Regions from separate parts of the Brevibacillus jepli genome, predicted to be linked through region 1. Evidence: riboswitches for the same ligand, from Rfam matches in the RefSeq annotation. Region 1 holds a riboswitch; each other region holds the start of a gene.
What was found. Region 1 has a riboswitch for S-adenosylmethionine ahead of AB1L17_RS19965 (MetQ/NlpA family ABC transporter substrate-binding protein). Riboswitches for the same ligand answer to the same signal wherever they lie in the genome.
Positions count from the first base shown of each region.

Region 2: another riboswitch for S-adenosylmethionine. It lies ahead of metH (methionine synthase); the one in region 1 lies ahead of AB1L17_RS19965 (MetQ/NlpA family ABC transporter substrate-binding protein).
Region 3: another riboswitch for S-adenosylmethionine. It lies ahead of AB1L17_RS18780 (homoserine dehydrogenase family protein); the one in region 1 lies ahead of AB1L17_RS19965 (MetQ/NlpA family ABC transporter substrate-binding protein).
Region 4: another riboswitch for S-adenosylmethionine. It lies ahead of metK (methionine adenosyltransferase); the one in region 1 lies ahead of AB1L17_RS19965 (MetQ/NlpA family ABC transporter substrate-binding protein).

Region 1 covers NZ_JBFEFW010000019.1:24,590-32,542, forward strand. The annotation lists gene AB1L17_RS19950 (nucleoside hydrolase) at 1-752, opposite strand, end outside; gene AB1L17_RS19955 (ABC transporter substrate-binding protein) at 837-1,910, opposite strand; gene AB1L17_RS19960 (DUF2294 domain-containing protein) at 2,107-2,463, opposite strand; SAM riboswitch class I at 2,684-2,785, shown strand; gene AB1L17_RS19965 (MetQ/NlpA family ABC transporter substrate-binding protein) at 2,891-3,718, shown strand; gene AB1L17_RS19970 (methionine ABC transporter ATP-binding protein) at 3,761-4,798, shown strand; gene AB1L17_RS19975 (methionine ABC transporter permease) at 4,798-5,460, shown strand; gene AB1L17_RS19980 (hypothetical protein) at 5,610-6,041, shown strand; gene AB1L17_RS19985 (YxcD family protein) at 6,029-6,322, shown strand; gene AB1L17_RS19990 (ABC transporter ATP-binding protein) at 6,680-7,543, shown strand; gene AB1L17_RS19995 (MarR family winged helix-turn-helix transcriptional regulator) at 7,692-7,953, shown strand, end outside.
Region 2 covers NZ_JBFEFW010000003.1:117,085-125,037, reverse strand. The annotation lists gene AB1L17_RS04355 (YutH/CotS family kinase-like spore coat protein) at 1-390, shown strand, start outside; gene AB1L17_RS04350 (bifunctional homocysteine S-methyltransferase/methylenetetrahydrofolate reductase) at 450-2,315, opposite strand; gene metH (methionine synthase) at 2,348-5,794, opposite strand; SAM riboswitch class I at 5,912-6,013, opposite strand; gene AB1L17_RS04340 (YjcZ family sporulation protein) at 6,226-6,333, shown strand; gene AB1L17_RS04335 (YcdB/YcdC domain-containing protein) at 6,401-7,953, opposite strand, start outside.
Region 3 covers NZ_JBFEFW010000017.1:24,644-32,596, reverse strand. The annotation lists gene AB1L17_RS18790 (methylated-DNA--[protein]-cysteine S-methyltransferase) at 1-419, shown strand, start outside; cobalamin riboswitch at 429-629, shown strand; gene AB1L17_RS18785 (hypothetical protein) at 661-999, shown strand; SAM riboswitch class I at 1,017-1,123, shown strand; SAM riboswitch class I at 1,196-1,308, shown strand; gene AB1L17_RS18780 (homoserine dehydrogenase family protein) at 1,418-2,686, shown strand; gene AB1L17_RS18775 (CapA family protein) at 2,787-3,941, opposite strand; gene AB1L17_RS18770 (VOC family protein) at 4,019-4,834, shown strand; gene AB1L17_RS18765 (NUDIX hydrolase) at 4,862-5,269, shown strand; gene AB1L17_RS18760 (hypothetical protein) at 5,295-5,921, shown strand; gene AB1L17_RS18755 (CcdC family protein) at 5,983-6,465, opposite strand; gene AB1L17_RS18750 (MFS transporter) at 6,563-7,762, opposite strand.
Region 4 covers NZ_JBFEFW010000011.1:98,080-106,032, forward strand. The annotation lists gene AB1L17_RS14030 (SLAP domain-containing protein) at 1-904, shown strand, start outside; gene AB1L17_RS14035 (SLAP domain-containing protein) at 943-1,938, shown strand; gene AB1L17_RS14040 (S8 family peptidase) at 2,119-4,692, shown strand; SAM riboswitch class I at 4,753-4,854, shown strand; gene metK (methionine adenosyltransferase) at 4,988-6,193, shown strand; gene AB1L17_RS14050 (polysaccharide deacetylase family protein) at 6,346-7,362, shown strand; gene AB1L17_RS14055 (sensor histidine kinase) at 7,359-7,953, shown strand, end outside.

The DNA.
Region 1 (7,953 bases):
GGGTCAAGTGCAACCGCGACTGCCAATGGATCATGCATGGCGCACGCATAGACGCCGTTTCTTTGAAAATAACGATGGAGGTAATCAGACGTACTCTGTCTCACGTACTCGCCCATCGGTGTATCCCCTAGCTCGCGAATGTGCTCCTCGTTCAGCAGCACTCTGCGTGTCACATCCAGTCCAACCAGCGTCAATTGCGGAAAGCCCGCATGAAATACAACCTTGGCTGCTTCGGGATCGACGTACATGTTATACTCCGCAACCGGTGTCACATTGCCGTGCTCGCGGACCACTCCACCCATGAAGATAACTTCCTTAACGTGTTGGACAAGCTCTGGACATTTTTTCACAGCCAGCGCCAAATTGGTCAGCGGCCCTGTCATGATGAGTGTGATCTCTCCGGAATGAGCGAGTACGTTTTCTACGATGAAATCAGGAGCAAAGCCAGCAGTCGGCTTCGTATAAATCGGAACGCCTGCCAGAGCACCGCCCAAGCCATCCTCGCCATGTACGGCATGTTCGAAAAACAACGGTCGCATCAGCGGTTCGGACGCTCCAGGCACGACAGGGATTCGCTCGCCGACTTGTAAGAAATCGAGAATTTTGCACGTGTTTTCTGTGGCTTTTCTCAGAGATACATTGCCATTCACGGTGGTGATCCCAACCAGATCGAATTGTCCGCTTTTCACAGCGAGAATAATGCCAAGCGCATCATCAATGCCCGTATCCACATCAAGAATGATCTTTTGCACGAGTGGTCCTCCTCACGTTCATTCATGAAAACGAGGGTATATCCACAAATGTCTATACCCTCGCCTTTGTTTTTCTATCGTTCGTTATTGCGTGATTTCACGATTCCAACGGTCAATCCATGCTTTGGAGTGCTCGTTTACGAATTTCATGTCCAGCATTTGCAGCTTGCTCACGGTTTCTTCGCCGTACGTTACACCTTTTGCTTCCTCTTCCGTCAATTGCACGGTCTTGTTTACAGGGGAATCAATTTTTGCTTTTGCTGACTTCTCTTGAACTTCCTTGCTCAGCTGGTAGTTGATGAAGTCTTCTGCCAGCGCTTTGTTTTTCGAGCCTTTTACGATGTTAACCGTATTCATGACCGCATATCCGCCACTTGCAGGTTGTACGAAAACGGCTTCTGGAACAGCAGCCTTGATATCTTTGAAGTACATTTCCATAATTGGGCCTACGCCGATTTCTTCTTGCCCGAACATGTTCACGTATTCGGAGGTCTTGTCGTAGAACTTCACGATGCCTTGGTTGACTTCCTTCATTTTGGCGAAGGCTTGATCCTCGTTAAACTCTTTGCTGCCCGCTACTTTAGAAGCACTGTCGAGGACCATCGGGCCTGTCGTAGACGTAATGCTTGGCAGTGTCAGCTTGCCTGCCAGCTCAGGGTTCCACAGGTCTTTCCAATCCTTGATCTCGGTTTGGACGAGCTTTGGATTGTAGGCAATACCGAATTGTCCGATCGTATAAGCTGGACCGTACTCCTCGCCCAGTGGTGCTTTGGCGATATCGTAGATTTGATCCAGATTCGGGATACGGCTGCGATCGATTTTTTCAAACGCGCCACTCTCGATCCCTTGTTGTGCGTAGTAGTCGGAGAGGTAGATCAAGTCTACATCGGAGCTGCCTTGGCGAATTTTGTTCAAGCGCTCGGCGTTGTTCCCGATTTCCAACACAATTTTTACGTTGTGCTCTTTTTCAAATGGCTCATATACTTCTTTGCGGAAAAAGTCTTCAGAGAAGCCCCATGTGGAGATGACCAGCTTTTGTGGCTCGCCCTTGGCTTCGCCACCAGCCCCTCCTGCTTGTTGTTGATCATTGCTGCCACAGCCAGCGAGAGCCAGTGACATCATAGAAAAAGACAGGATTCCAGCAAGTAATTTTTTCATCGTAATTCTCCTCCAGTTGGGTTCAATTGATGACAAAATATGGTGATTACATAAAAAGAAAAGTACCCTTGATTAGAACGTATCATTCTAAACAAGAGCACTTTTCTTCGTAAACAAAGAGAAGTGACACCCGTTATACGCGCTGTCTACGGTCTCCCCTTAAGATAGATCAAAAGAGAAAATCCGAACGATTGCGTCAGGTATTCAGTTCTGATTCAGCTAAAATAACATTCGTAATCGCCCACTGCGTAGGCGCGTCGTAGTCCCGCAGCACAGCTTCCAGCGGCAACCCCATCTCTTCTTCCAGTCGCTCTCTCAGTTTCTTCTTATAAAGAATAGACATCCGAAAATCGACTTCGAGCTTGAGTGCTGGTGCTTCTCCTTCCAACGCTTGTGAGCGCGGAGAGCGGCGATGCTTGGCTTGGAACGTAATCATCTGATTCTCAATCGTGACTCGGAGCAATGTCGTTCCAAATCCGAACAACTCTTTTGCTATCTCATTATAGATGGCAGACAGCTTTTTTCTGGTTTCATTGGAGTCCACTAGAGTCATGTCATCACCTGCGATAGCTGTTATCAGGTTCATTCGCTCTCATTATACATATGATTTTTCAATTCTTCAAGGTAATATTCGTATTTAGATCAATTTCACATTTTTCCACCAAGTCATTCGTTTGCAAAAACAGTTGACACTCAAAAAATCAGCCGTTATAATCCAACTATCCAAATAAGAATTAACAACAATGTTTGGAATGATAATTTCATAGCACATTCTCTTATGAAGAGAGGTTGAGGGACTGGCCCTATGACACCTCGGCAACCTATCGTATACGATTCGGTGCCAAATCCAGCGGATTTATTCCGACAGATAAGAGAGGTATTGTTGCAGTGTGGTTTACATACTCGCAGTTCCAGCCTCTTTCAGTCGGAAGAGGCTTTTTCTATTTCCATCATACATCCAGAGAAAAGGGGTATTTACAATGAAAAAGACAGGTCTATTACTCACTACACTACTGCTCGCTGCATCTCTCGTAACGGCTTGCGGCGGCAAACAAGAAGCCGCACCTGCAAACGGTGCTGCTGCTGAACAAACCTCGCTCAAAGTAGGCGTCACTGGCGGCCCGCATGAAGAGATTCTGAACAAAGTAAAAGAAGTTGCAAAAGGCAAAGGTCTCGAAGTCGAAGTGGTCGTTTTCAACGATTATGTGCAGCCGAACCAAGCTCTCGATAAAGGCAACCTCGATGTGAACAGCTTCCAAACCATTCCGTTCCTGGCGAAGTTCAATCAAGATCACAAAACAAAAATCGTCGAGGTAGGAAAGACCGTAACGTACCCGATGGGCCTGTACTCCACCAAGCATAAAAAAGTGGAAGACATTCCAGCAGGTGGCGTTGTCGGCATTCAAAACGACCCAACCAACCGCGCGCGTGCCCTTCAGCTCTATCAGGCAGCTGGCTTGATTAAGCTCAAGGACGGTGTGGGAGACAACGCAACACCACTGGACATCGTAGAAAACCCGAAAAATTTGCAATTCAAAGAGCTGGAGGCTGCTTTCCTCGCACGCTCGCTGAACAACGTAGAGGTCGCTTCGATCAATACGAACTTTGCGATGGAAGCTGGCTACTCCCCGAAAAAAGATGCGATCTTCGCTGAGACCGCCGACTCACCATACGTGAACATCTTGGCAGTCAATGAAACCAACAAAGACAACCCAGCAGTCAAAAAGCTGGTGGACATCTACCGTTCGGAAGAAGTGAAAAAATTCATCGACGAACGTTTTGAAGGAGCTGTACTGCCGTCCTGGTAAGATCGACACCAGGAACATCAGGAACAACAAGGAGAACTCGTTATGATACAGCTAACCGATATTCATAAGTCGTATCAAGTAGGAAACAAGCAGGTAGAGGCATTGAAAGGCGTATCCCTGCAGGTGGAAAAAGGGCAAATCTACGGAGTTATCGGCTTTAGCGGAGCGGGGAAAAGCACCCTGCTCCGTACCATCAACCTGTTGGAGAAGCCGACCAGCGGTTCTGTAATTGTCAATGGCCAGAACATGCTGACCCTCAAGGAAAAAGAGCTGCGGCAAGCCCGCAAAAAGATCGGGATTATTTTTCAACACTTCAACCTGCTCTCTTCCTATAATGTCTTTGACAATGTGGCGGAAATCTTGCGGATGAATCGCGTCCCCAAAGATGTCATTAAGCGCAAGGTAGAAGACCTTCTCGGCTTGGTTGGCTTGTCTGATAAAGCAAACGCTTATCCTTCTCAGCTATCGGGGGGACAAAAGCAACGGGTGGGCATCGCTCGTGCGCTTGCGACCGATCCGGAAATCCTGCTCTGTGATGAAGCGACTTCTGCTCTCGATCCACAGACGACTGAGTCGATTCTGGAGCTGTTGCTCGACATTAACCAAAAGTTTAACCTGACTATCGTGCTGATTACGCATGAAATGCAGGTCATCAAAAAAATCTGCGACCAGGTAGCCATCATGGAAAACGGTGTCGTCATCGAGCAAGGCTCCGTTCTCGATGTTTTCAGCAATCCGCAAGAGCAAACGACCCGTAATTTTATCAAAACGATTTTTGACGATCAGGTACCACACGAAATTCTGTCCAGAATCAAGGAAACAGGACCCGTCTCCAAAATTGTTCGTGTCGCCTTTCGCGGGGACGCTGCTCTCGATCCTGTACTCGGCACACTGTCTGCGCGATTCCCGCTCAGCACCAACCTGCTGTACGGCTCGATTACGACCATCAAAGGAACGGCACTCGGCATTTTACTTTTGCACATATCCGGTGAAGACCAGGCGATTCAAGACGGCATTCGCTTCTTGCGCGAATCGGTTTATCGCGTCGATATCGTGTCCGGAGAGGAGGTACGCAGCTAATGGAGCGTCTAATTGAAATGATTCCCGTATTCGGGCAATCGCTGCAAGAGACCGTCATCATGGTGGGAATCTCGCTGTTTATTGCGACACTGATCGGTATTCCACTTGGGATTTTGCTCGTCATCACACAGGCGAATCACCTATTTCCGAACAAATTCATTTACCACACGCTTAACACCATCATCAACATCGTGCGCTCGTTGCCTTTTATCATCTTGATGGTCGCTATCATTCCTTTTACGGAGCTGATCGTCGGTACTTCGATCGGGATTGAAGGAGCGATTGTACCGCTCATCGTCTATACGTCGCCTTATATCTCGCGCCTGATGGAAACGGCCCTGCATGACGTAGATCGCGGCGTTATCGAAGCGTACCAGGCGATGGGCGCATCCCGGACGCAAATTATCTTTCGCATCATGCTGCGTGAAGCGCGGCCTGGCATCGTCCTCTGCCTGACAATCGCTACCATCGGTTTGATTGGTGCTACAGCTATGGCGGGCGCAGTCGGTGCCGGCGGCTTGGGCGATCTGGCATTGCGCTACGGCTACCAGCAATGGGATATCGAAGTAATGATCATTACCGTCATTATTCTCGTCGTTTTGGTCCAGCTCATTCAGTCGTTGGGTAACTGGGCAGCTCGAAAACTGAAAAAGAGTGCGTAAATCGAAGAACCCCTGACATGATCGCTTGTCAGGGGCTTTTTTGTAGGTATTTAGACCGATCGTCACTGAAAGTTCGTTGGAATTTCGCCCAATATTCATGTAGACTTATATATACAAGTCATTTAACTGAGAGGGGCTACTCAAATAACATGAAAAAACTCATCATGATGTTGGTTGCCGTAATGCTCGTACTCGCTCCAAGCGCTGGATTCATTGATCACGCTGATGCGAAAGGCTATAAGTCCGGAAAAAAATCTTTCAACTCGAATACGTCTCCTACGAACACGCAAACGCCTAACAAGGCCGATACAAATGTAAATGCAACAACCAATAAAGGTACGACTACTCCAGCTGCTACTGCAAGCAAAAGCGGCGGATTCATGAAAGGTCTCATGATTGGTGGTCTGGCTGGTTTGCTATTCGGTACCCTGTTCGCAGATATGGGTATTCTGGGCTCTATCCTTGGATTCATGATCAACCTGATGGCGATTCTCGCTGTGGTCATCCTGATCCGCAAAGTGATCGTCTACTTCAAAACCAAGCGTGAGAAGGAACAGGAACTGAACGCATGGAAAAGATAAGATTTTCCGAACAAGATATCATTAACGCGATCTGCATTCACGCTGCCTACAAAAAGCAGCTGAAGCCACAAGACATCTCCGTCGAGCTGATGTGGGACGAAGAGTATGGCTTTTCTGCTGAAGTACACTGGATGGAGCGCCAACAAATCTTCATCGAAAGTAATATGGTTGAAGCGATTCGCTACTATCTGGAGACACAGATGCAGCGCAACCCTTATTCCGCCGGTATCGAGCTGGTATTGGACGACGAAGAAGGTATTATCGCTCATATCACCTATTAACGCTTGATTATCGTATATTAACCCAAGGCCAATTTGTTCACGCATGTGAGCAGGTTGGCTTTTTCCTTATTGAATTTGACCTCATTCCGTTATATACTTTACTTTAGTGAAAATGATTATCATTACTACGATTAATAATAATCCGTGTTCAAAAAGTCGTCTTTTCAGCACCGAGAAAGTGGCGAGAACCTGAAGAAGGAGGAGCGGAGTGTAGGGAACCTACATGAGCACCGGACTTCGAAGGTGAACGCCCATTTCGATGTCGAATACGCTCTCAGGACTACTGCGTGATCAAAAGACGACTTTTTGAACAACCTCTTTACAGGTACATACTTTTTAAAAAGGAGTTGGCCCATTGTGGAGCGCTTATACACGCAAAAGCTGGACATCGGTTACGGTGAGCTTTCCATTGTCAAAGACCTGAATATCAGCATTCCTTCCGGCAAAATCACCGCTCTGGTCGGTGCAAACGGTTCTGGTAAATCGACGATCCTCAAAACCCTCGCCCGGATTATGAAACCAACAGGCGGACAAGTATTTTTGGATGGCAAATCGATTCATCAGCAATCGACCAAGGAAGTCGCCAAGCAGTTGGCGATTTTGCCGCAAAACCCAACCGCACCCGATGGCTTGACCGTGTCTGAGCTCGTAACCTATGGCCGCTTCCCCCATCAAAAAGGCTTCGGCTCTATGACCAAAGAAGACAAGGAAATCGTAAACTGGGCCATCTCCATGACCGGTATGGCAGATTTTCATGATCGTCCTGTTGATCAGCTATCCGGCGGTCAGCGCCAACGCGCCTGGATTGCCATGGCTCTTGCGCAAGGAACAGACATCCTGTTCCTGGATGAGCCTACAACCTTCCTGGATATGGCTCACCAGCTAGAGGTTCTCAAGCTTCTGCAAAAGCTGAATGAAGAAGAAAACCGTACGATCGTCATGGTCGTGCACGACTTGAACCACGCTACCCGTTATGCGCAGCACATGGTCGCGATTTCTCGCGGTACCGTTGTCGCTGAGGGAAGCCCTGCTGAAGTCATGACGCCAGATATGCTGCGCAAGGTATTCAACATTGAAGCAGATATCCTGACCGATCCACGTACAGGTGTACCGCTTTGCCTTCCGTATGAACTGACTCATGCTGTGGAGCAAAAGCAATCAAGTGAACACACGACCGAGTCCACACACATCGAAGAGCGCAAGCTGGTTGGAGCAAGGTAATCTTATATGACGGTTAAAGACCATTCCTTTGAGCAATCAATGAGAATGGTCTTTTCGCATCATGCACCCTTCTGCGCCCAGCTCCTTGACTTACATGAGCGGTCATTGCTATACATAATGATAGTAGATAATAGAGCAGGTGAATGACATGAAATCGAATGATAATCAGGACCTGATTCATGGTTGGCGAGCGTTATCCCGTATACATTTGAGCATCATGAGTAGCTTGGAGGGAGTTCTTCAGACAAAGCATCAGCTTTCTGTCAGTGAGTTTACCGTTCTGCTCGCATTAGCAGAAACCCCTGAAAAGAAAATGCGCATCCAACAATTAGCAGATGAAGTCGGTCTAAGTCAGAGTGCAATGTCCAGATTAGTCGCTCGTTTAGAAGCGGACAATTGCGGTGTGCTTC
Region 2 (7,953 bases), on a different contig from region 1:
ACCAACCACTTTCTCTGTCACGGAGATTTTAACAATGGTAACTTGCTGGTCAGCAATCAGAGGATCGCGATCATAGACTGGGAAGACGTTCGTTACGATTACCCTTCCAAAGATATTGCTCGTGTGCTATCCCTAGCGATGCGAAAAGATGGCCAGTGGAACGAGGAATTGTTCTCTCATTTATTGAGAGGCTATCTCCAAGAAAACCCGCTATCTGTCCCACAGTTGCATTTGCTCTTCGTCGATCTCGCATTCCCGCATATTATCGAACGTTTTTTGCGGAAGAAGCTGTATGCGCAGATGGACATCGCCGAGATTCAACAGTTTTGCAATCGAGAAGCGCTCAAGACCGCCTATATGCTGGACGAAATGAAGACCCATGTGCAATAGACGCAAGGCAGAAGCCTGTCTATCCACATGGGCCTTTGACATTTGACGAGAGAATACAGTTAGACCTGAGCCTGTTTTACCAATGAGCTTTGCTGGCGTGTATATTGTATGAGCTCTGCCGCCATCTCGTAATAATTGAACGGTGTAATCAGGTAGATTCCATTGAAGTAACGGACTGCTGTATCGACCAATTCCTTGGCAATCGCGATTCCTTCTTGTCTAGCAGCTTCTCCCTGAACTTTTTTCATCCGCTCGAGTGCTTCTGCGGACAGCTTGATGCCTGGCACCTCATTATGCAGAAACTCCGCATTGCGCGAGCTGGTTAGCGGCATGATACCAATAAAGACAGGAATGCCAATATGCTTTGTGGCTTCGTACACATTCCGTATGGATTCGGCATCGTACACAGGCTGCGTCATAATGTAATCCGCGCCTGCCTCGACCTTCTTTTCCAAACGGGCAACAGCAGCATCCATATTTCGAACATTCGGGTTAAACGCAGCACCCACGATGAACTGTGCTTTTTGTTTTAACGGTCGTCCCGAGAACGAAACGCCTTCGTTCAACTGCTTCACCATGCGAATCAGATCAAATGACGTCACATCAAATACCGAGCTGGCACCCGGCAAATCACCAAAGCGCGAGGGGTCACCTGTAATCACCAATATTTGGTCGATCCCCAATGCATGCAGCCCCATCAAGTGCGATTGTTGTCCGATCAGGTTGCGGTCGCGGCAAGCGATATGCAAAAGCGGATCGATTCCGTGCCTGCCCTTCATGAGTGCCCCCAGAGCCATATTGCTCATCCGCACTGTTGCCAGCGAGTTGTCCGCAAGCGTAATGGCATCTGCTCCGGCCTTGTGAAGCTCGCAGCATCCATGGAGAAACTGATCAGCATCCAAATCACGCGGCGGATCAAATTCAACGATGATCGTCGTTGCGGTTTTTACCCGTTCGACAATGCTCGGTTTATCCCTCTCACGCGTATTCTGCACAGAAATCAACGGACGATCTCCTGGTACGATGGTCGGATTCACACGCGCTTGCGGCTCGAGTGACTCGAGTGCATCCGCAATCGCCTTCACGTGTGCTGGAGTGGTTCCGCAGCATCCACCAATCAGTCGTACGCCCTGCTCACGCAAGCGAAGCGCACTCTGGCCGAAATATTCAGCTGATGATTTAAAGGCGTATTCTCCGTCAGTCATTCCCAATCGACCTGCATTCGGGAAAACAGACAAGAGTGTATCTTCTGGAATCACCGTATTTTCAAACGAACGGAGTAATTCCGCAGGACCTAGGCGACAGTTTAGTCCGATTACATCAGCACCTGCGGCTTTCAGTTCGGAAAAAGCATCTGTCAATGCGTAGCCATCACGCGTACGCCCTACTTCCAAGGTAGCTAACTGGGCGATTACCGGTACATCTGTTAATGGACGAATCACTTCGATAGCCAGAAGCAGCTCCTCCAAGTCCAGGAACGTCTCCAGAATAATGCCGTCTACACCAGCGTGTAACAAAGCAATTGCCTGTTCCTCATACTGATCACGGTACTCATCCAAAACCTTTTTCTTCACCCGTCCAGCCAAAATCGAGCCGATGCTTCCTGCTACATATGCATCATCCTGCGCTGCTTCTCGTGCAATGGCTACTGCGAGTCGGTTAATTCGCGCTACCTTATGCTCCAAGCCGTATCTGCTCAAGGCTTCTCGGTTAGCAGAATACGTATTTGTCTCCAAAAAACGCGCACCGGCCTGATAGTACGATGTATGAACTTCATGAACCAATCGAGGATTGGACAAGCACAGCTCCTCAAAACTGACACCAACCGGGACGCCCAGCCCGTGCAGCTGGGTCGCCATCGCTCCATCTCCGACTAGCAGGTGGTCTTTCAAATACGCTCGTAAATCTTTCTTGCTCGTCGTCAACTCAATCCCTTCTCTCCCGTTTACATTTATCTTTAGACTTCAAAAATAGATGGACCTGCATTGAAGTACCGCGCTTCTGGGTGAGCAAATACCATTGCCGATACGGAAGCCTCTGGCTCCATCATGAAGCCCTCTGTCAACTGAACACCGATATCCTCCGGACGAAGCAGACGGAACAACTGCGCCTGATCCTCCAGGTTCGGGCAAGCAGGATAACCGAAGGATACACGAATCCCCTGATATCTGGCACCGAAGCGTTCCAGCATCGTCATCTCGACCGGGTCCGGTATTCCCCACACGTCACGCATGACGTGGTGAATGCGCTCAGCGAATGCCTCTGCAAGCTCAAGAGCCAAAGCTTGGAGGACGTGAGAGCGCAAGTAATCGCCACGCTCTTTTAGCTCTGTAGACTTTTCACGAATCCCTCCACCAGCTGTTACGGTGAGGAATCCAACATAATCCATTTCGTTGCTCTCCACTGGTCGTAAGAAATCGGAGAGGCATAGATGTGGTTCTTCCAGCTGACGCGGGAACGAGAAGCGCTCCAGCAGCTTGCTGTGGTCTTTTGGATCATAAACCAAAATGTCGTTGCCATCTGACTGTGCCGGGAAGAACTGATACACACCGTGTGTCGTAATGGTTCCTTTTTGCTTCGCTTCATTTAATAGTTCTTCTACGATGCCATACAGCTCCAGTACTTTCTCGTCGCCTGCTTCTATCAATCTATCCACATTTCCACGTACACCGAGATGCTTTCCGAGAAGCATCCGCAGATTCAAGTACGGCTGAAGGTGGCTGATCGGATATTGTCGCAGGACATGGCGATCACAATCTGGCGGCAGATGAATCGGGACTGTTCTGCTAATGGCTGAGCGAGCTGGCAAAGGTGCTTTTGTCTCCTCCACAACAGGCTGCTCTGTTGCGACTGCTTCTAACAAATGCTGCTGTTCCTCTACCAAGCGATCACGCTCTTCCGGATTTTGCAGACGATTGACGAGCTCCAGACCGTCCATGGCATCTTTTGCGTATAAAACGATACCGCGATATTCCGGTGCAATCCGGTTCGAGGTGAACTTGCGGGTTAAAGCCGCACCGCCAACCATCATCGGGACATCAATTCCTGCATCACGCAGGTCCTGTGCGGTAATGACCATTTGCTGTGCGGATTTTACCAAGAGCCCCGATAATCCGATTGCATCGGGCTTTTCTTCTCTGCATGCGGCAATCAATTGCTCTGGCGGTACCTTGATTCCTAGATTGACGACATTGTAGCCATTGTTCGATAAGATGATTTCCACCAGGTTTTTCCCGATGTCATGTACATCGCCCTTGACTGTCGCCAACAAGATTTTTCCCTTCGCAGCGGCATCGCTCTTTTCCATGAATGGCTCCAGAAACGAAACGGATGCTTTCATAACTTCCGCGCTTTGCAAAACCTCTGCGACGATAAGTTGATTGCCGTTGAACAGGCGACCGACCTCTTCCATCCCTGTCATCAATGGTCCGTTGATGATCTCCAGCGGTGCATATTTTTCCAAAGCCAGCTTCAGGTCTTCCACCAGACCATCTTTTGAACCCTCGACCACATAGCGGGCCAAGCGCTCCTCGACAGTCAACGAAGAGACTTCCACACTGACTTCCTTTTTCTTTTGGCGATAAAATTCTGTAAATGCCGCCAGCGTCTCATCATTCGTCTCGAAAAGCAGTGCTTCTGCCAGCCTTCTCTCGTCTTCTGGAATCGATGCGTAGCGCTCCAGCTTTTCCGTGTTCACGATGGCGTAATCGAGACCTGCGAGTGTCGTGTGGTACAAGAAGACCGCATTCAGTACCTCCCGTCCCGCTGCAGGCAAACCGAAGGAAACGTTACTGACACCAAGGATCGTCTTGCACGCAGGCATGGCCTGTTTGATCAAACGAATACCTTCAACTGTTTCTTTCGCAGAACCGATGTATTGTTCATCCCCTGTTCCTACTGGGAAAACGAGTGGATCGAAAATAATATCCTGCGGCTTTATTCCATACTGGTTCACGAGAAGGTCGTAGGAGCGTTGTGCAACCTCCAGCTTCTTTTCGCGTGTGACAGCCATACCCGCTTCCTCGATCGTACCAACGACAACAGCTGCACCAAACTTGTGAATGAGCGGCACCACTTCCTCAAAACGCTCCAGTCCGTCTTCCAGGTTGATCGAGTTGAGAATAGCCTTTCCTTGCGAATAGCGAAGTCCCAGCTCCATGACCTTGGCATCTGTCGAATCTATCATGAGAGGAGCCTTTACTTTTTTCACGATGAACTGTAGGAATTTTTCCATATCTTCGTATTCATCGCGATCCGGGTCAGCCAAGCATATATCGATGACGTGTGCTCCACGCTTCACTTGGGCTCGGGCAATATCAGATGCTTCTTCATAGTGGCCACCCGCGATCAGATCACGGAACTTTTTGGAGCCGATGACATTGGTTCTCTCCCCTACAAGTAGAGGACGATTGTCATCCTCGACATAAACAACATCGATCCCGGAGACGACACTCAGCGGGTCTACAGCTGCGCTGCGCGGCTTGCAGTCTTTCAATGTTTCCGCCATGGCTCTGATATGGTCTGGCGTCGTTCCGCAGCAACCACCCGCAACATTTATCCAGCCCTGTTCAGCGAATGCGCGCATTTTGGAAGCCAGTCCTTGGGGCGTTTCATGGTAATGACCGTTCTCGTCAGGCAATCCTGCGTTCGGATAGCAGCTGACTGCACAGTGGGCGAGCCCCGACAGCGTCCGCAAATGATCACGCATGAATTCCGGTCCCGTCGCACAGTTCAGACCAATCGAAACTGGCTGTAAATGCTCCAAGGAGAAATAGAAGGCCTCGATGTTCTGACCCGCCAGCGTCGTGCCCATCGGTTCAATTGTCCCTGACAGCATCACCGGGATTTCTGTCTCGAGCTCTGCAAAAGCCTTGCGAATACCGATTCCTCCAGCCTTGACGTTTAGCGTATCCTGTGAGGTTTCCAAAAGCAGAACATCAGAGCCGCCGAGAATCAAGCCTTTTGCCTGACGATAGTACGCCTCGACCAGCTCATCGAAAGTGACACCGCCTGTTAACGCAAGAGTTTTGGTCGTAGGTCCCATCGCTCCTGCGACAAAACGCGGCCACTCCTCCGTAGAATAGGCATCCACCGCTTCTCTGGCCAAGCGGGCAGCCGCTATATTGATTTCAAGGTCTTTATCAGCCACATCGTACTCAGCTAATACGATCGAAGCAGCACCAAACGTATTCGTCTCAACGATGTCTGCGCCCGCCTCCAAATATTTCTCATGGATCGAACGGATCACATCTGGTCTGGTCAGGTTCAGGAGTTCATTACAGCCATCATAGGCCTCACCGCCAAAATCATCTGCTGTCAGATTTGCCTGTTGAAGCATGGTGCCCATCGCACCATCCAGAATCAGAATTTTCCGGGAAAGCTGTTCGCGAAAAGTTGGTTTCATTGACGTGCCCCTTTTCTCCCTTGCATCGGCTTATTTCTCAGTAGTTCGGTACATAAAAAAATCCTCTTCTTTGAAAGAAGAGGATTTGTCAGCAGATACGAAAACGCCTGAGACATCCTCTTATCTTTCAAAGCACGTAGCTTTGCTGGAATTGGCACCGGATTTTTACCGGTTGCCGAGGCTTCATCAGGCCAGTCCCTCTGCCTCTCTGGATAAGAGTCGTACATTTGTCATTTAGTTGTTTTACGAATTGTCTTGAATGTTTGCAAGTATCTTAACACCCCCTTTGTCTCCCCGTCAATTGTGAATTGTCTATTTTTTACTGAGCCACTCCACTTACGCGCCCATTTTTGCATCAGTGGGCATCCGCCCAATCCAATATCGGCATTCGTGTATAGACTGGAGTATAACGGAAAGGAGGGGAAAGCAAGATGAGTACATCATTCTGCGGTAACGGATTTTTCGGTGACTGCTTCGCAATCGTGCTCGTGCTGTTTATCCTGTTGGTAATTATTGGGTGTTCGTGTGACGACTGTTAGATAAGTGATAAAAAAGGCTATCCCAAAAGCCATCAGGAATGGCTGCGGGATAGCCTTTTTTTCGTTTTTAGTTGGTAATGATCTCACCTGTCACAGCATCGATCGTCATTCTTTTATTCGCCAGTTTTTCGTCACTCCACGGCACATAAGCCAGCTTAGGCTGCGTTAATTGCTTCTGATCCACATCTTTTATCAAATAGACCAGCTTTAAAGGCATGACACGTAAATACTCCTCTACAGCCTTGTCCTTCGAGACGATGTTGCCTGCGGCAGGCAGCTCCACCAGTTCATGCGTCTCTCTAAAATTATGGAACTTCGTCACTTTGCCCGTCGAGGGATCGACCGTTACCGAATAGGCCGAATTTGGATTATCGTCGTCCAGTACAGGAATGCCGTCTTTGCTTATGAAATACTCGAATCCCCATTCTCCTGATGACACCGGATTCGCTTCGCCTGCATCCAAGACCTGCGCCAATTGTACTTCTGTTACGCCTGGATCGACGTATTTATGCAGGAAAGCCAGTGCTGCTGCTTCCGCTTGTTCGCGTTTGACTGTGACTTTCGTATCCGATCGCGGTGTTCCCAGTCCTACGACACTGCCTGTTTCTGCAATAACTTCTACACCGATATATTTGTCGTTTTTATCATTCCACACATATTCCTTGCGTCCATCGCGATCAATCGTACTCTCTCTGTAGGTCGAGTCATCTACCTGTATGCCAAATTCGGCTTGCAGCAGTGCTTTTGCCTCCTCCTTGGAGCGAACCTTGACGTAATCCTTCGGAGTTGAAATCGCATGGGCTTTCTTTGTATTCAACTGATCGTATGCGAGACCGTTGTTTCCCGTACCATACACAATTTTGCCGGTTGTCGCATCAATGTTCCACTCCGTTCCATCCTCTCGTCCCGCCAGCATGAAGGAAACACCAGGCGTGTACTCCAAGACAGGCTTGCCTTTTTCTACTTTTTCTCCGGAGCTGGTATCAAGCATTTGTACGTATCGAAGCTTCATGTGCTCACTCAGCTCTTCGATGGCGACCTTTTCAGAAACCGCAGTAGACACATCCGGGTACTGCGAAGCGTCGAATGTGACGGGCTCCTTATTGAAAAACAGGAGGTTACCAGCTTCATCTGTAGATATGCGTATCACATCAGATAATACCGGCAATCCGTTATGATAACGTTGGTACAAGCCTGGCTTGCTCTCGTCCGCCAGTCGATAATTCTCGCTATCTGCTCCGAGCAGCTTGCTCAGGAACTGACGCTCTTGCTCTTTGGCTTTTTCTCCTTCTGCTTTCTTTTCATCCTTCTTCTCAACGGAGTAGAATTCCAGGGCTTGCCCATTCCCAACGATACGAAGAGAAGCCTGGTGCCCTACCTTATTGACTTTCCCTACGTCCAGTGACATGCCATCGCTGTTCTTTGCTTTATCAAAAAGAAGAAGCGAATGGTTCATATCAGGCATAGCATCTGTCAGCTTGGTGAAAAAGGCTTGTTCACTCTTGTTTATACGCCCAAAAAACGCGACCTGCTCTTTGCTATTAACGCGAACAGACGTGATATCGAACGGAACAGGATGGCCATTTTCCATTCGTTGATAGTTAACGCTCATCCACTCGC
Region 3 (7,953 bases), on a different contig from region 1:
CTATCCTATTCACAGATCGGGAGGAATCCATCCCGCACGAACAAGAAGAAAAATGCCCGCAGCCCCTCCGCGTTTGCAGGCAACAGCTAGAAGAATATTTTGCCGGCACAAGACAAGATTTTACGGTTCCCATGTGGATGGACGGGACAGGTTTCCAAAAAACAGTATGGAACACATTGACCACGATTCCTTATGCACAAAAGATAACGTACACACAGCTAGCCGCGTTAATTGGCAAGGAAAATGCGGTTAGGGCTGTTGGTAATGCCAATGGCAAAAATCGTTTGAACATCATCGTGCCTTGCCACAGACTCATTGGGGCAAACGGGAGCTTAACCGGATATTCGGGTGGATTGTGGAGAAAGGAATGGCTACAGAACCACGAGCGATCACATCAATGGTCACCGAAGCAGAAATGAATGAGCCAATTACATAGGTTGGAAACAGGTTCCTTAAGGTATAGAGATGCCACAAGGATAATAGGGAAGCTCGGTGCAATTCCGACACGGTCCCGCCACTGTAAGAGGGGAGTCAGCGTCAACAAGCCACTGGTCTATGAAATAGACGGGGAAGGCGACGCAAGACGATGATCCCAAAGTCAGGAGACCTGCCTGTTTCGACAACACTGATAGACCTACGGGAGATAGGGAGGTGTTAGAAATGGCTTGCGAAAATCAACGAGTGGACAAGTATGTCCCTCCTTTTCTGGCATTTTCTAACGATCGTACCGGTCGCGAGGAAAATGCTTTTTTATTTTGGGCAAGATACCAGAATAGGAGGGTGTGTGATGATCCAACTTTTCATTTGCCAATGGTGTGGATATATGGAGGAAAAAGAGCTGCCAGAGGAAAGCGAGGAGAGTTTATTTCGTTGCGCGTGCTGCAGCATGGAAGAGGTAGAAAGCCTGTTCGTGATTCACTGAAAGTCTTGCCTAATCAGCTTACAATCAGAAAAGAAAGAATTTTGTTGACGCTCGCCTTGGAATTTCTTAGAATATAGCTCAACAGCATAAATGGTTCTTATCCAGAGAGGTGGAGGGTCTGGCCCGATGAAGCCCGGCAACCGTTGCGTATTGCGACAAGGTGCCAATTCCTGCGGGACGTTTCGTCTCGAAAGATAAGAAGCGGGTTATTCCATCAGTAGATGAACCTTCTTCTTAGCGAAGAAGGTTTTTTTATTTGCCAATTTCATATTTTCTTTATCCAGAGAGGTGGAGGGACTGGCCCGATGAAGCCCGGCAACCGTCATGCATATTTTTGTGACAAGGTGCCAATTCCTGCAGGACATATACGTCCTGGGAGATAAGGAGAGGGAGCACTAGCTGCTAACAAGCCTTCTTCTTATCGAAGATGGCTTTTCTTTTTTCTGTGATACCAAAGCAAACTCTTAAAAAATTTCGGGGTATGAGGTGGTCAGGATGAGTGCAGAAGTAGTACGTGTGGGATTGTTGGGATTGGGAACAGTGGGGGGGGGCGTAATCAAAACGATCCGTTCACAACAGGAGAAGCTGGCTTCTCGTCTGGGAAAACGAATCGAGATCGTCAAAGCATTGGTGCGTGACTCGGAAAAAGAGCGGGCGATTTATGTCGATCCCTCTTTACTGACAACGGATTTCGAGGATGTATTGAAAAGCGATGTGGATATCGTGGTGGAAGTCATGGGTGGTGTAGAACCTACTTATGATTACGTCCGCGCTTTGATAGAAAAGGGTTGCCACGTGGTAACAGCAAACAAAGAGCTCCTCGCGAAAAGAGGAACGGAGCTAGTCGATCTGGCGAATCAGCATCAGGTGCATCTCGCCTATGAAGCGAGTGTCGCTGGGGGCATCCCGATCCTTAGTGTGTTACGGCAGTTCCTCCGTACGAATGATATTTACGGCGTTCGCGGTATTCTCAATGGTACAACGAACTTCATTTTGACGAAAATGGAGGCAGAGCAGCTCTCTTACCAGGAGGTGCTAAAGCAAGCGCAGGAGCTGGGTTATGCGGAAGCGGACCCTCGCTCGGACGTAGAAGGCTTTGACGCCATGTACAAACTGTATATCTTGGCACAGCTTGTCTACGGAGAATCGCTGCCATTAGCTGATGTCGTTCGCAAAGGGATTTCGGATTTATCAGCGGGGCATATCCGGATTGCGAGCGAGCTCGGCTACCGAATCAAGCTGATTGCGCAGGCTTATCAAGCGGATAATGGCATACGCTTGTCTGTTCAGCCAACCATGCTTCCTCAAAGCCATCCTTTGGCGCAAATCCACGATGCGTTTAATGCCGTCCAGCTATCCGGCAATATCGTGGGAGACTTGTTGTTTACAGGAAGAGGAGCGGGGGAGCTCCCTACAGCGAGTGCTGTTGTTGAGGATTTGGCCTATTTGTTGACCCAGCCATTTACGCCGCACCCGACATGGAAGGAAAAAACCGCTGACACAGCCGGGGAAACAGCGGAATCTACAGAACGCTTCCTATGTTATCTCGAAGGTTCATGTCAATCCGCTACACCAGATCGCGTCTTGCATTTCCTTCGGCAGGCAGGAGTAAGCGTGCACAAGCTAAAAGTCCAATTTGACCTAGGTGGAGTATTGCGTGCAGGCTTGATCGTGACAGGTATCAGTGATGAGCACGAGTCCTTGCTGAAAAGTGATTTCGGCTTATCGGTTCGCTGCTTCCCGTTATTGGAGTCGGCTGAATAAAAGCAAACAGGCAGCATCGGCGTTTTCTCACGTGAGAAATACCGCCCCTTGCTGCCTGTCTGCTGATTGATTGTCTTGATGTTGATGTAGAAGCGAGGAGTCAAGAAGAGACTTGTACTCGCCCATCGCTTTGGATCTCGACGCCCTCTGAAATGGACTCGATGCGTTTTAGCAGGGCGGCTCCATTGCTTTCATTCATAGGTACGGCTTGTCCCAATTCTGCATGGAACGGAAGCATCGTTAGCTCACAATCGCCGCTTTTCGTACAGCTCGCCTGAAGGACCATCGACTCCCACGTCTTGGGTTCGCTTGATCGAGTGAAAATGAAATTGCCGAGACTGTACGCAATCCATTTGTCGTTGTAGCGTTCAAAGCCTTGAAGCACGTGGGGATGACCGCCGACGATCAAATCTGCACCAGCATCGATGTACGCGCGAGACAATTCTTTCTGATGATCGACAGGATAATCAGATCGTTCCTTTCCCCAGTGTGCAATGACGACAACGAGGTCTGCGTGGCTGTTCGCCTGCTGAATGGCTTTCACGGCAAGAGCTGGGTCATAGGAGGCGGCCAGACCTGGCTGGGTATTCCCTGCAAACCAGCTCGTTTCGGGAATGACCCTGCTGAAGCCGAGAATCGCGATCTTGATCCCATTCTTTTCGATGAATACAGGTGCATAGGCTCTGCTGGCATCCTTACCTGCCCCTACATATTCAATCTGGTTATCGTCCAATGCGACAAAGGTATCGAGCAAGCCCGGCACCCCTTGGTCCATCGAGTGGTTGTTGGCGAGATTCACCACATCAATCCCAGCTTTTTTCATGGCTGGAACAGCAAGTGGAGACGATTTGTAGACATATGTCTTGTTCTGGGCAGGAACGCCTGTAGCGGTGACAGGAGTCTCCAGATTGGCGATCGTAATATCATCCTGCAAAAATAGCGAGCTTACATGCTTGTACGGATAGTCATAGCTGTTTGCGAGCAAGGTTTTTTCTACATTTCCTGACATCATGATGTCACCGACGAAGGTGAGCTGCACAGAGGATTTTTGATGAACGGTGTTGTCAGGAACTGGTTGTATGTTAGGGTTGGCATTTTTCCCATCATGGTTCATAACGGTATCGACCACATAGTAGGTTCCGACGACGAAGATTGCCAACATACTAAAAAGGAGTGTGTTTTTTCCTGCTCGTACCCATTTTCTACGTGCTTGCTTGCGTCGGGCTTGTACCCGACTCTTTCTGGACTCGTTCATTTTTCCCCCTAACATTCCTATCAATAGATAAATGAATTTTGATATCCTATAAGTAATACGAAAAGAGGCGAAAAAAGGTGCGATTAACTTTTGATCACTTGGTACATTTTGTACAACGAACACCTCAGGAAGCATCCGAATTATTTTGCGAAGCGGGCTTTCATGCAGTAGCGGGTGGGCGCCATGCGTCGTGGGGGACATGGAATAGCCTTAGTTATTTCGGGCTTTCGTATGTTGAATTTTTGGCGGTAGAGCATAAAGAGCTGGCTCGACAATCAGACAACCCGCTGATACGGCAATGCATCGAGGATGAGGCAACCGGAGAAGGCTTCGGACAGATTGCGCTCCGTACGAATGAGATGGATAAGTGGGCAGAGCGACTTCGGAGTCAAGGTATGCATGTTACTGGGCCTGTTGAGGGGAGGCGTACTCGTGACGACGGAACGACGCTTCGTTGGCGGATGTTGTTCCTTGAAGATGCTGACAGTGCTCTTCTACCGCCATTTCTCATTGAATGGCAGCAAACGGACGAAGAGCGCATAGAAGATTTGGCGAAGCGTGGCATTGTAGCTGCACATCCGAATGGGGCTTCCCATCTCCAATCGATAGGCTATGCCGTGGCTGATCTTGATGTAGCAACTGCTCGCTGGCACAGCTGGTTCGGATGGGAAAAAGGTGAAAAATTCCACAATAAGGAAGTGGGGGCCATCTGCCAAGCATTTGAGCTTCCGGGTGGAAACATTGTGCTCTGTCAACCGACAGAGGAGGGCTTGGCGCATTCTGCATGGAGCACTCGTGGGCAAAGACCGTTTTTTGCGAGGCTGGCAGGAACAGGCAAGGAAAGCGAGTATAAGATTTGTGGAGGTTCTTACTTTCTAACAGCGCTGGAATAGTCGTTTAGAGGAGATGGAGGCGTACATATGGGGTCACCTCGGCATATTGTTTCTGCAGCAGCGATTATCATCAATGAGCGTCAGGAGATTTTATTGATCAAGGGTCCGCGAAGAGGATGGGAAATGCCTGGTGGAAAAGTAGAAGAGGGAGAATCAATTATGCAGGCAGCCATTAGAGAGACGAAGGAAGAATGCGGTTTAGAGATCGAAGTGACGAAGTTTTGCGGCATTTTTCAAAATGTTAGAAAAAGCCGTTGTCATACATTATTTTTAGCCAAGCCAATCGGGGGAGAGTTGATAACAACCCCAGAATGCTTGGAGGCAGGCTTTTTCCCGGTGAAGGAAGCTTTGGAGATGATCACCTGGAAAAACTTCCGACAACGCATTGAGCTGTGTTTGCGGGAAGATGAACAGCCTTTTTACGTAGAATTTTAATTTTGGGCAGGAAGAGGAGTATAAAATGATAGAAGCTATAGATAAGTTTACCTATCAAGAGAGGTACCAATGCTGGGATGGGTCTATCATTGTAACTAGCACGAATGCGTTGTTCGGGGAACATGAAATCGAATTACCCGCCTATATGGAAAGCACGAGCACAACCATGACCGAAGAAGAATATCAAACGGTTTGCTACATAAAAAATAATTTTACTTCTATTTACTATGCGATCTTGCAGACTTTGTTTGCGTGGCAAGAAAAAGGCTTTTGTTTCGAGCGATATGATAGGGAGACGCATGCGTTTCATCCGATTGAGTTTACTTGTGCGGAAGACATCCATTCTTATATAGGGATGCCTACCGTGGAAATCATCAGTGGCTATGTGAAAGAGGGGTACGCATTCTTTGCCGTGTATTTTTCAGATTGCTTGCTGTCAATCGAGCATGGACTAACAGCTCTCTTTCAAAAGAATAAATGTATCGATATCGATGCGTCAGATACCCGCTCCTTGATCGAGACACTTGAGCACTTCGAGGAGGATTGCGCCAAGTGGAAGCGCGACTTCTGGAAAGTGAAAGACGAGCTGGGCACCAGGTTTTTTGACGAGAGGGATTTGGTTCGAGAAAAATGGTTAGGGAGTGGTCGCTGAGCAAGAAAAAAACCATCTCGCAGTCGGAGATGGTTTTCGTGTCTTATCGTGCTTTCCTGGATCAGTGAGTACCAAACGTTTTCTTCTGCAATTGACGGTACATGAATAGCATGGCGATTCGCCAAGGTAAGAGCATTCCGAATGCGAGCAAGAAGAATAGTCCACCCGTTTGAATCGGTGTAAAGCTATCATTCATCACCAGTTTAATAATCAGCCGGATGACCAACAGACCGGACAAAATGAAGAAAAACGCACGAGACCGTTTTAAATACACGTCTTGACCGATGATTTCGAAGCGTGAAGTCATAATCAACGGAATCGAAAAGAATAATCCAACCACGAAGGCAGCAATATCAAACTTGGGTGGTAATTGCGCCTCTGGGAACAAGAACATCGCAAACCCTGTCGCCATAAAGAAGGGTGGCAAAATAATGCTTTTTGCAGAAGCCGGCTTTTTCTGCCGACGCATTCTCACAAAAATCACTGCAATAGCCATCACGAGAGGCAGCAGGATTCCCAGAACGGGAGATGAAAGTATCTGCATGGAAAACGCCTCCATAAAAGTTCAACGTACATTCATAAGTGTACACCAAACACTGGTTTTGGGGAAAGCGTTTGTCAGGTTTTCCTACAAACCGAGACTAAGCGGCAGCTTCATCGTTAGCACGTACATCCAGCTTATGTTTTTTACTGAATAAAAAAGTCAGGACGCCAAAGATCAAAGTCACTGTCCCGATGAAGATCAGGTAGCCGCTTATGCCGAGAATGTCCAGCCCGACCCCTGTAATCGCAAGCGCCAACAAGAAGAAGCCTCGATCCAGCATGCTTTTAAAGGAAAAGAATCTCCCCTGCTGGTGAGGAGGCAGGCGCTTCTGAAAAATCGTTGCGATGACTGGGAAGAAGAACGCGACGACAAAGCCGAATACGGAGAAGGAAGCAAGCACCATGAATTTGTTATCGGCGACAGACATACCGAACTGGGAAATGGCGAAGAAAAAGAGCATGACGGTGGACGCTGCCACGAGGTTTCTACTGCCAATCCAGCGTTTGGCCAAGAGTCCCCCTATCAAAATGCTGATACCTTCCGTTGCGTAAATCCATCCCATCAGCTGAGGCTCCTGTTGCAGCTCGCTAAAGTTCAAGATCATCAGGTTCACACCGCCAAGGAACAAGGTGATCAAGCCGTTATTGATTAATCCAACAAACAAGGCCGGGTCTTGCTTAGAGATCGTCAGTACTTCACGAAACTCCACTTTTTCCTGAATTTTCCGAGAAGTGACTGGAGGAATTCGGAGAAAGAGAGTAACGACAGCGAGTACAGCATACGCGATGATCGAGCACACATACAGCATGGACAGCTCCATGGACACCACCAGTATACCACCAATAGCTGTTCCTCCGATGCGCGACAGGGTTGAAATATTCAAGTAAGCACTGTTCGCCTTGAGCAACTCGTCCTGTGACAGGATGGCGGGCAAGGAAGCCTGCACGGTTGGAAAATAAAATGCAGCGGAGCATTGCATCACGATCAAAGATGCGATCATCCACAGAAGAGAATCGTTTGCAAGAGCAGGGAACATAAAGACAGGGCTTAGCGTTCGGATCAAGCTGGCATACAGCATGATCTTGCCTTTGTCGTACATGTCAATCACCACACCTGCCTTAGGGGCGAGGAGAATGCTGACCACCAATCCACACATCAGAATCAAGCCCTTCACCGTATCAGAAGGAACGAGTTTCTGCATGAACGAAAGATTGGCAATAATCGAAATCCACATGCCCGCTCCTGCGACGATCTCTCCACTCATTAAAAGCAGAAAGGTTCGGTTACGCCACAACATGAGAGCCACTCCAAACATTGGTTAGTTAGGTAAAAATTTGAACCGATCAATTTCTTTTGAAAAACGATTTCTCTAGTATAGCATTCGCTCAAACGATTGTATATTTATTGTCATTGTGGGTATGCTTCGTATTCATAGCGGACAAACTAACGCGAGACTGCGGCCATTTCGCCCAAAAGGAGCTATTCGTA
Region 4 (7,953 bases), on a different contig from region 1:
TCTTAAAAAAGAGATTCAGGAAGAATCGACAATTGATTTAGCATCCATGACAAGCGACGAGGTCGAAATGGACAGTCAAGCAGGGCAGGAAAACCTTGCAGCGAAGGCTGAGAAAATTCGAACGGAACTATCCTTGAACCCGATTTGGGAAAGTGAGCTGGATTCGGAGAAAAAGTACACGCTTCGCTTTTTGCAGGCAGAATTGCCTGAGATGGTACCAGGCATGATTAGTGTAACTGGCTTCAGTATGATTCCACAGCCAAATGGAATGACTGTTGCTATGTTTTTCCGCAATTCCACGAATAAGCCTGTGCGTATTAAAAATGTAAGTTTAGCCATTTATCTAGATGATAAGCCGTTTGCACGTGTGAAGGTAGATTTGTCTGATATGGGTGCCATTCCTCCGCAGAGCAGCCGTCCATGGGAGATTTTGTTCCCGGAAGAAAGCTATCTGCATGACAATTTCTCATTTAGCCGCTGGAAAGTGGTTATGAAGGCTGGCAGAAACACGCATGTTTGGCCGCGTACACTGGAGCTTGATCCGGAAATGGAGAAGCGCATGACTGATCGTCAAAAGGACCGTCTAGAAGCACTGACACAGTCATTGCCTTTGATTCCTATTAATACTGTAGAAATATCGGGATTTGACATTCGGAAGACGGATGAAGGAAACTTGGTGGTAGGCATGCTTTTCCGAAATGGTCTAAGCCAAGATTACCGTCCGGAAAAACTCAAAATGACGATTTCGGATGCAGATGGAGATGTAGTTGCGACAGGCTCTCTGGATGCAAGCTCCATTCGAGTGAAGCCTGGATATAGCCGTCCGTGGCTGATTGTCTTCCCGCCTAAATTTGTGAAAAAGCCTGATGCCGACCTGAAAAGATGGACGCTTGACGTAGAGTAGCGCGAATTTTTCAGGTATGGGAAAGAGGAGGTTGTCTTATGAGTTGGTTATTGGAGAATTGGTTTGGTTCCAAGGAGAGCTTGGAGCAAGTACGCGAAGATATTCATGAGAATCTTCATAGAGAGTTTTATTTGGGTGTATCTGGACTGGATAACCCGCAGCAATCTGCGAACCGTGTGGAATCGAAGGAACTGTTTTTGGTGATGAACGGTCCGTGGGAAGCTCAATTGGATGACGCTGAGCAGGAGCTATTGCAATATGCTCACGATGAAATGCCTCCAGTTGTTCGCAACGAAGTCGGCATCATTCCGTTCTTTACGCAGGTTACGAATGAAGGGTATTTGGTTTTGACCTACATTCGTAATGCGACCGACCGCAGTGTTTTGCTGCAAAAGCTCCCGCTGTCTTTGATGACAGAGGAAGGTGTAGAAGTAGCGAGAAAAACATTTGACCTGATTGCATCGGGTCCTGTGGGAGAAATGTCCAGCCGTCCGATGGAATTTATGTTCCGTTGGGATGAGTTCGCCCATATCCCTGAAAAAGAGATCCCTCTGAAGCTGGCTTTTATCAAGCCTAAGAAGCATGAAGTAGAGGATAATCAAAATTTTAATTTGGGTCTGAGCACGGATGAGTCTGAGCAGTACTTGCAACAGGCTGCAGAGAAATCTCCAATTGTAGAGGGCGAAGTAGATTTGCAAGTTCTCGACATTAAGCCAGGAGAAGATAACGGCCTGAAAGTTGTCGTTGCTTTCCGTAACGGTTTGGAGAAACGTCTGGAATTTACCGAAGTGCCCATTATCGTTCATGATAAAGCGGGCGATACAGTAGCGCGTGTACATTTCACCCTGGAAAACATGAAGGTAGAAGCGAAGAGCCATCGTGTATGGGCGTTCAATATTCCGTTCTCCTCCTTTAAAAAAGAAGAGGTAAGTGTAGAGGAACTGACTGCCTTTATTCCAAAAGCGCAGCAAAGAAAAAAAGAAAAAGCTCAGGTAGCACCTGAAGTAGAAGACAATAAAGGTTTGTTACAGTAAGAAGAGAACCCTTTTTGCCGATGGTGAAAAGGGTTTTTCTTCTGTTAAAGTGTTCCAAATATTGGGTAATCAGGGTTGCGTGTCCCCCTTTGCATCCGCTATGCTAGGACGAGAAGACAAATACCTGAATTCCTTTTAGACTGCTACTTTTGCAGGGGAGAGAAGGAAGGACTGTTTTACATGAAAAAATCAGTGAACATGTCAGTGGCTGTTACATTAACCGTCACACTCATTATGGCAAACAACCAATCGGGCTTGGCAGCAACTCCAGCAGCCAATGACTACTATTTGACTAACCAGCTGCACTTAAGCCAAATCAAAGCAGACAAGGCATGGCCAACCGTAAATAGCAATGAGCAGATTACGATAGCTGTGTTGGATACTGGAGCGGATTATAAACACCCTGATTTAAAGGACAACCTTTTGCCAGGTGTGAATCTCGTCAATCCCGGGAGGTCAGCACAGGACGACAACGGGCATGGAACAGAAGTAGCTGGTGTTCTTGCTGCAAGCGGAAATAATAACATCGGTGTTTCTGGGGTCTTGTGGAATGCCAAGATTTTGCCGATTAAAATCTTGAACAGCAAGGCGCAATCCGATGAGGAATTGATTGCGAAAGGCATCAATGTTGCTTTGGATCGTGGGGCCAAAGTCATTGTGATGTCAATTAGCAGTATGGCATACTCCAAGTCGATGACAGCAGCTGTGCAACGAGCGGAGAGAAGCGGGGCTGTGTTGGTTGCGGCAAGTGGTAATGAAAGTAGCCGTGTGGCGTATCCAGCTGCGTACCCAACAGTCGTAGCGGTAGGGGCTGTGAGAAGCAACAACCAAGTACTGCCCCAGGCTAATACGGGGCCTGAACTGAACCTGGTAGCCCCTGGTTTTAATGTATACACTACGAAGCTTGGTGGGAAATACGGTTCTTTTAGTGGTACTTCAGCCGCAGCACCGCAAGTCGCTGGTGCAGCTGCGCTCATTCTCGCTCGTCATCCAAAGCTTAGTCCATTTGATGTAAGGCAATTGCTATATCAAACGGCGACAGATTTGGGGGAGAGAGGCTGGGATCTGAAGACAGGATACGGCTTGCTGGATGTGAATAAGGCAGTGAAAACTGCGCTTTCTTACGACTTTTTAGAGCCGAATAATTCCCCCTCTAAAGCAAAGGCATTTCCAATTGAGTCACAAATACGTGGTAATTTGGGACCAAAAGATACAGTAGATTGGCTGAGGATGGACATCCCTTACGATGGAAAGGTCAGCTTTACGGCTACAGTGACATCGGGTATTTCTTCAGCGATGGCTGCTACCTTTTACCCGGATAATCGTCCGCCGATTACACAGTACTTCGGCAACGGCGATACCGTAACCGTCCCGGTCAAGGCGGGAAGAATGGACATCCGGTTGATGCGTAACGGTGGAGTCAACAGCGCTTTTACCTACGTGTTGACGAGCAAATTTACCATCAACCCGGACAGAAACGAACCAAATGATACACAAGAGACAGCCAGACCACTCGTGGGGAACCAAATCAGCGTAACAGGTAATTTTCACGATGAGGGGGATCCGGATTGGTTTTCCTACTACGTTCGTGAATACGGGTATTTAGATATCTCTGTTAGCCCTGATAACAAGCGGGTGGATATGCTTCTGGGTCTTGGTAAACAAGAGCCTGGGAAAAAAACAGTAGTCTGGGATCCTGAATACGATAATGGAACGAAAGACAATCCGACTGAGCGTGTCCAAAAAGAAGTGTCACCGGGTAAGTATTTCATCCGTGTGAGTGAGTATTCGCGGAATGCGGTGAATGGTAATTACCAGCTGGATCTTGGGTATACGCCAGTAAGAAAAGACCTGAATGAGCCGAATGACACCTATCAGAAAGCGTCTCCGCTAAGCGGCGGGACCGTGATGACAGGGACATTCCCGACGGCAACAGATTCTGACTGGTTCCACTTTACTGTTAATAACGAATCGTATGTGACGTTTCGAGCTCCGTACATTCCTGTCGACAGTGGCTTTCGATTCGCACTCTACAGTGATCGAAACATGAACTACGCGCTTGCTTCGACAAATGAAGTAGCGGAGCTGTCCAGTAGAGGACATGACATTATCGGTTTGCGTTTGCAACCAGGAAAATATTATGTTCGACTCAATAGCGGTAGTCCGTTCAAATACGAATCGTACCGCATGACGGTAACCCAGCAGAAATTGCTAGCAGGCTATCGCGACATTTCGGACCACTGGGCGCGCTCGGAGATCGTCCGCCTCAGCTCTCGCGGTATTGTAAATGGGTTTAACGACGCGTCGTTCAAGCCCAATCAGGCAGTGACCCGCGCGGAGTTTGCGACGATGCTGCTCAAGGCCATGCGTGCTACGGGGTCTAAGGTAGCGACAACCTACACAGGCAAAACGACCTTTCGAGACATGTCAAAACGCCACTGGGCTTATAATAACCTGGGGGTAGCCTATCAATTAGGAATTTTGAAAGGGTACCCGAAAAATGAAATGAAGCCGGATCAGCAGATCTCGCGAGCAGAGATGGCTGTTATGATCGCGCGTGCACGCAATGTTTTGCTGTACAACCGCAATCATTCGAATTATCAGGATGTGCCAACGAGCCACTGGGCTTCACCAGCCATTGAAGCTTTGACATCTAGAAATTGGGTAAGCGGGTATGGCTCTAGCTTTAAACCAAATGGAAGGGCAACACGTGCTGAAGTCGTGGTCTTGCTTTCCAAAGCCTATCAATTGTAAGCAATCTTTGCCTATTGACACCATAGAAAAAAACAATTATTCTATATTCCGTAATGGATACTCTTATCCAGAGCAGGCGGAGGGACTGGCCCTATGAAGCCCGGCAACCGATCTCGAGCGGTGCTAACCAGCAGAACGGACATCTGTTCTGGCCGATAAGAGGATGAAGGAAGCAAAAAACGCTCAAACCTTTTCCTCCCAAAAGATGGAAAAGGTTTTTTATTTGCGTTTACGTAGATAAAATCCTGACTCGGCTACCACACTATTTGTATGAGGTCAAAGGAGGTATTTTCTCATGGCTTTGCAAAAAGGTCGTCGTCTGTTTACATCCGAATCTGTAACCGAAGGACATCCGGATAAAATTTGTGACCAAATTTCCGACTCCATCTTGGATGCGATCCTGTCCAAAGATCCAAACGCTCGCGTTGCTTGCGAAACTTCCGTAACTACCGGTTTGGTTCTCGTAGCAGGTGAAATCACTACAAACACATACGTAGACATCCAAAAGCTCGTTCGTGAAACCATTCGTGAAATCGGTTATGACCGTGCGAAATTCGGTTTTGACGCTGACACTTGCGGTGTTATTACTGCAATTGGCGAGCAGTCCGCTGACATTGCACTTGGTGTAGACCAAGCATTGGAAGCACGCGAAGGTAAAATGACTGACGCGCAGATCGAAGCAATTGGTGCTGGTGACCAAGGTTTGATGTTTGGTTTTGCTTGCAATGAAACACCTGAGCTGATGCCACTTCCGATCAGCATGTCTCACCAATTGGCTCGTCGTCTGACTGAAGTACGTAAAAACGGTACGCTTGCTTACCTCCGTCCTGACGGAAAAACACAAGTAACCGTTGAGTACGATGGCGACAAACCAGTTCGTATTGACACAATCGTTATTTCTACCCAACATGCTCCTGAAACGACTTTGGAGCAAATCAAGCAAGATCTGGTTGAACAAGTAATCAAACCTGTTGTTCCAGCTGAATTGTTGGATGCAGATACCAAATACTTCATTAACCCAACTGGTCGTTTCGTAATTGGCGGACCACAAGGGGATGCTGGCTTGACTGGCCGCAAAATCATCGTAGATACTTACGGCGGTTATGCTCGTCATGGCGGCGGTGCGTTCTCCGGTAAAGATCCAACAAAGGTTGACCGTTCCGGTGCTTACGCAGCTCGTTATGTAGCGAAAAACATCGTAGCTGCTGGCCTCGCAGACAAATGTGAAGTACAAGTTGCTTACGCTATTGGTGTAGCACAACCAGTTTCCATCGCAGTAGATACTTTCGGTACGGGTACGATTTCCGAAGAAGCTCTGGTAACATTGGTTCGCAAACACTTCGACCTTCGTCCTGCTGGTATCATCAAGCAGCTCGACCTGCGTCGTCCTATCTACAAGCAAACAGCGGCATATGGCCACTTCGGACGCAATGACCTGAATGTTCCTTGGGAGCAAACAGACAAAGCAGAAATCCTGAAGCAAGAGGCTGCTCAACTGTAATATTTATGAATGGCATAGAAAGAGCCTGGTATTGCTACTGGGCTCTTTTTCTTTTTTAGGAGCAAAGTCATCCAATTATTGGGCCGTTTGTTGCACAGGAATTGGTAGGACTGTGTCGAATCTCCTAGGGAGGAAGTAGAGGAGGGGTTTTTTTGCCGAACAGAAGGCTCTTCCTGATCGTATTTCTTACTTTTTTGTTGCTTGCAATGGCGATTGGATTATTAGGCGGCTCTATATTGGAAAAAAAGAATACACAAGAAGTGCAACCTTTTCCCCAAGTGGATACGTCTATAAGCATAAGTGAGACAAAAAATGCTGAGCCAAACGTCACACCAACAGAAGAAGCAACGGTTCAAACGAAAAAGTGGTATAACAATCAGGTCGTGGTTTTGACGTACCACCATGTCATGGATCAATCAAATCAGCGGTATGTCATAGCTCCTGATCAATTTGCCCGACATATGAAATTTTTACACGATAACAACCTGAATCCAATTTCGCTGGATGAATTCCTAAGATTTATGGAGACGGGTACCTTACCGACTGAGAATGCTGTTCTGATTACGTTTGACGATGGGTACGAGAGTTATTACACAAAAGCATTTCCAGTCTTACGTACATATGGCTACCCGTCAGTGAACTTCGCGATTGCGGGTCGCTTACGAGATGTAGCCGACCGAAAACGGGAGAATATGACGCCGCCACTTACGCGTCAACAGGTAAACGAAATGATTCATTCGGGACTGGTTTCGATCGGTTCCCACACGTACAGCCTGCATGAAGAGGAAGAACGAAATGAATGGGGCGAGCTGGGGCCGGAAACAGCTCCAGTCTATCTGAAGGACTTGCAGCGTTTAGAGGACGAGCAAGAGTACAGAGACCGCCTCTATGTGGATTTCAGTATATCTCGTGCCAGTTTAAGCGAATGGATGAATCAACAGGTAGAGGCCATCTCGTTGCCTTTTGGTTATACAAGTCCAATCGTACTGGAAACAGCCCGTCAAGCTGGCTACCGCTATGTATTTACATCCAACCGTGGATTCGTGAAAAAGGGAACAGATCCTTTTGCCATTCCACGTAATGACATGGGACTACGAGATGTAGATGAAACGCACCTCCAACAGTTGTTCACGAAAGCTAAAAATGAGTTTGAAGGAGAGCAATCATGAACAAAGCGATAGACATCAGCGTGCTGGACGGGGTGATCAAGCGAACAATTGAAACCGTAGAAACGAGTAAAACCCAAATATTTGATATAGCAGAAAACGCCAGACAGCATGGCAATTCGTTGAAGTTTGATTTACATGAACTTCGACAAGAAATTTCCAAAGTGATTCAAAAAGTCGATGCGCTCGAGCTCGCGTATCGCAAATCGCGGAACAAGCTTGTTCTGGTCAGCCGCAATTTTCATATGTACACGGAGGAAGACATCCGAGTTGCTTATGAAGAGGCGAGCCGTATTCAGGTAGAGCTATCGATTTACCGCGAGCGGGAAAATAATTTAAAGCGCAGAAGAAATGATCTTGAGCGTCAATTGCGTACCTTGGAGGAAACCATCGTCCGTGCGGAAAAGCTGGTTTCTCAAATGGGTGTCGTGCTGGGTTACTTAACAGGTGACTTAAGTAAGATAGGCGAAGCGCTGGAATCGGCTAAGCAGCATCAATTGATGGGCTTAAAGGTGATCCAGGCCCAGGAAGAGGAACGCAAGCGTGTCGCACGCGAGATTCACGACGGCCCAGCCCAATCGATGGCGAATGTCG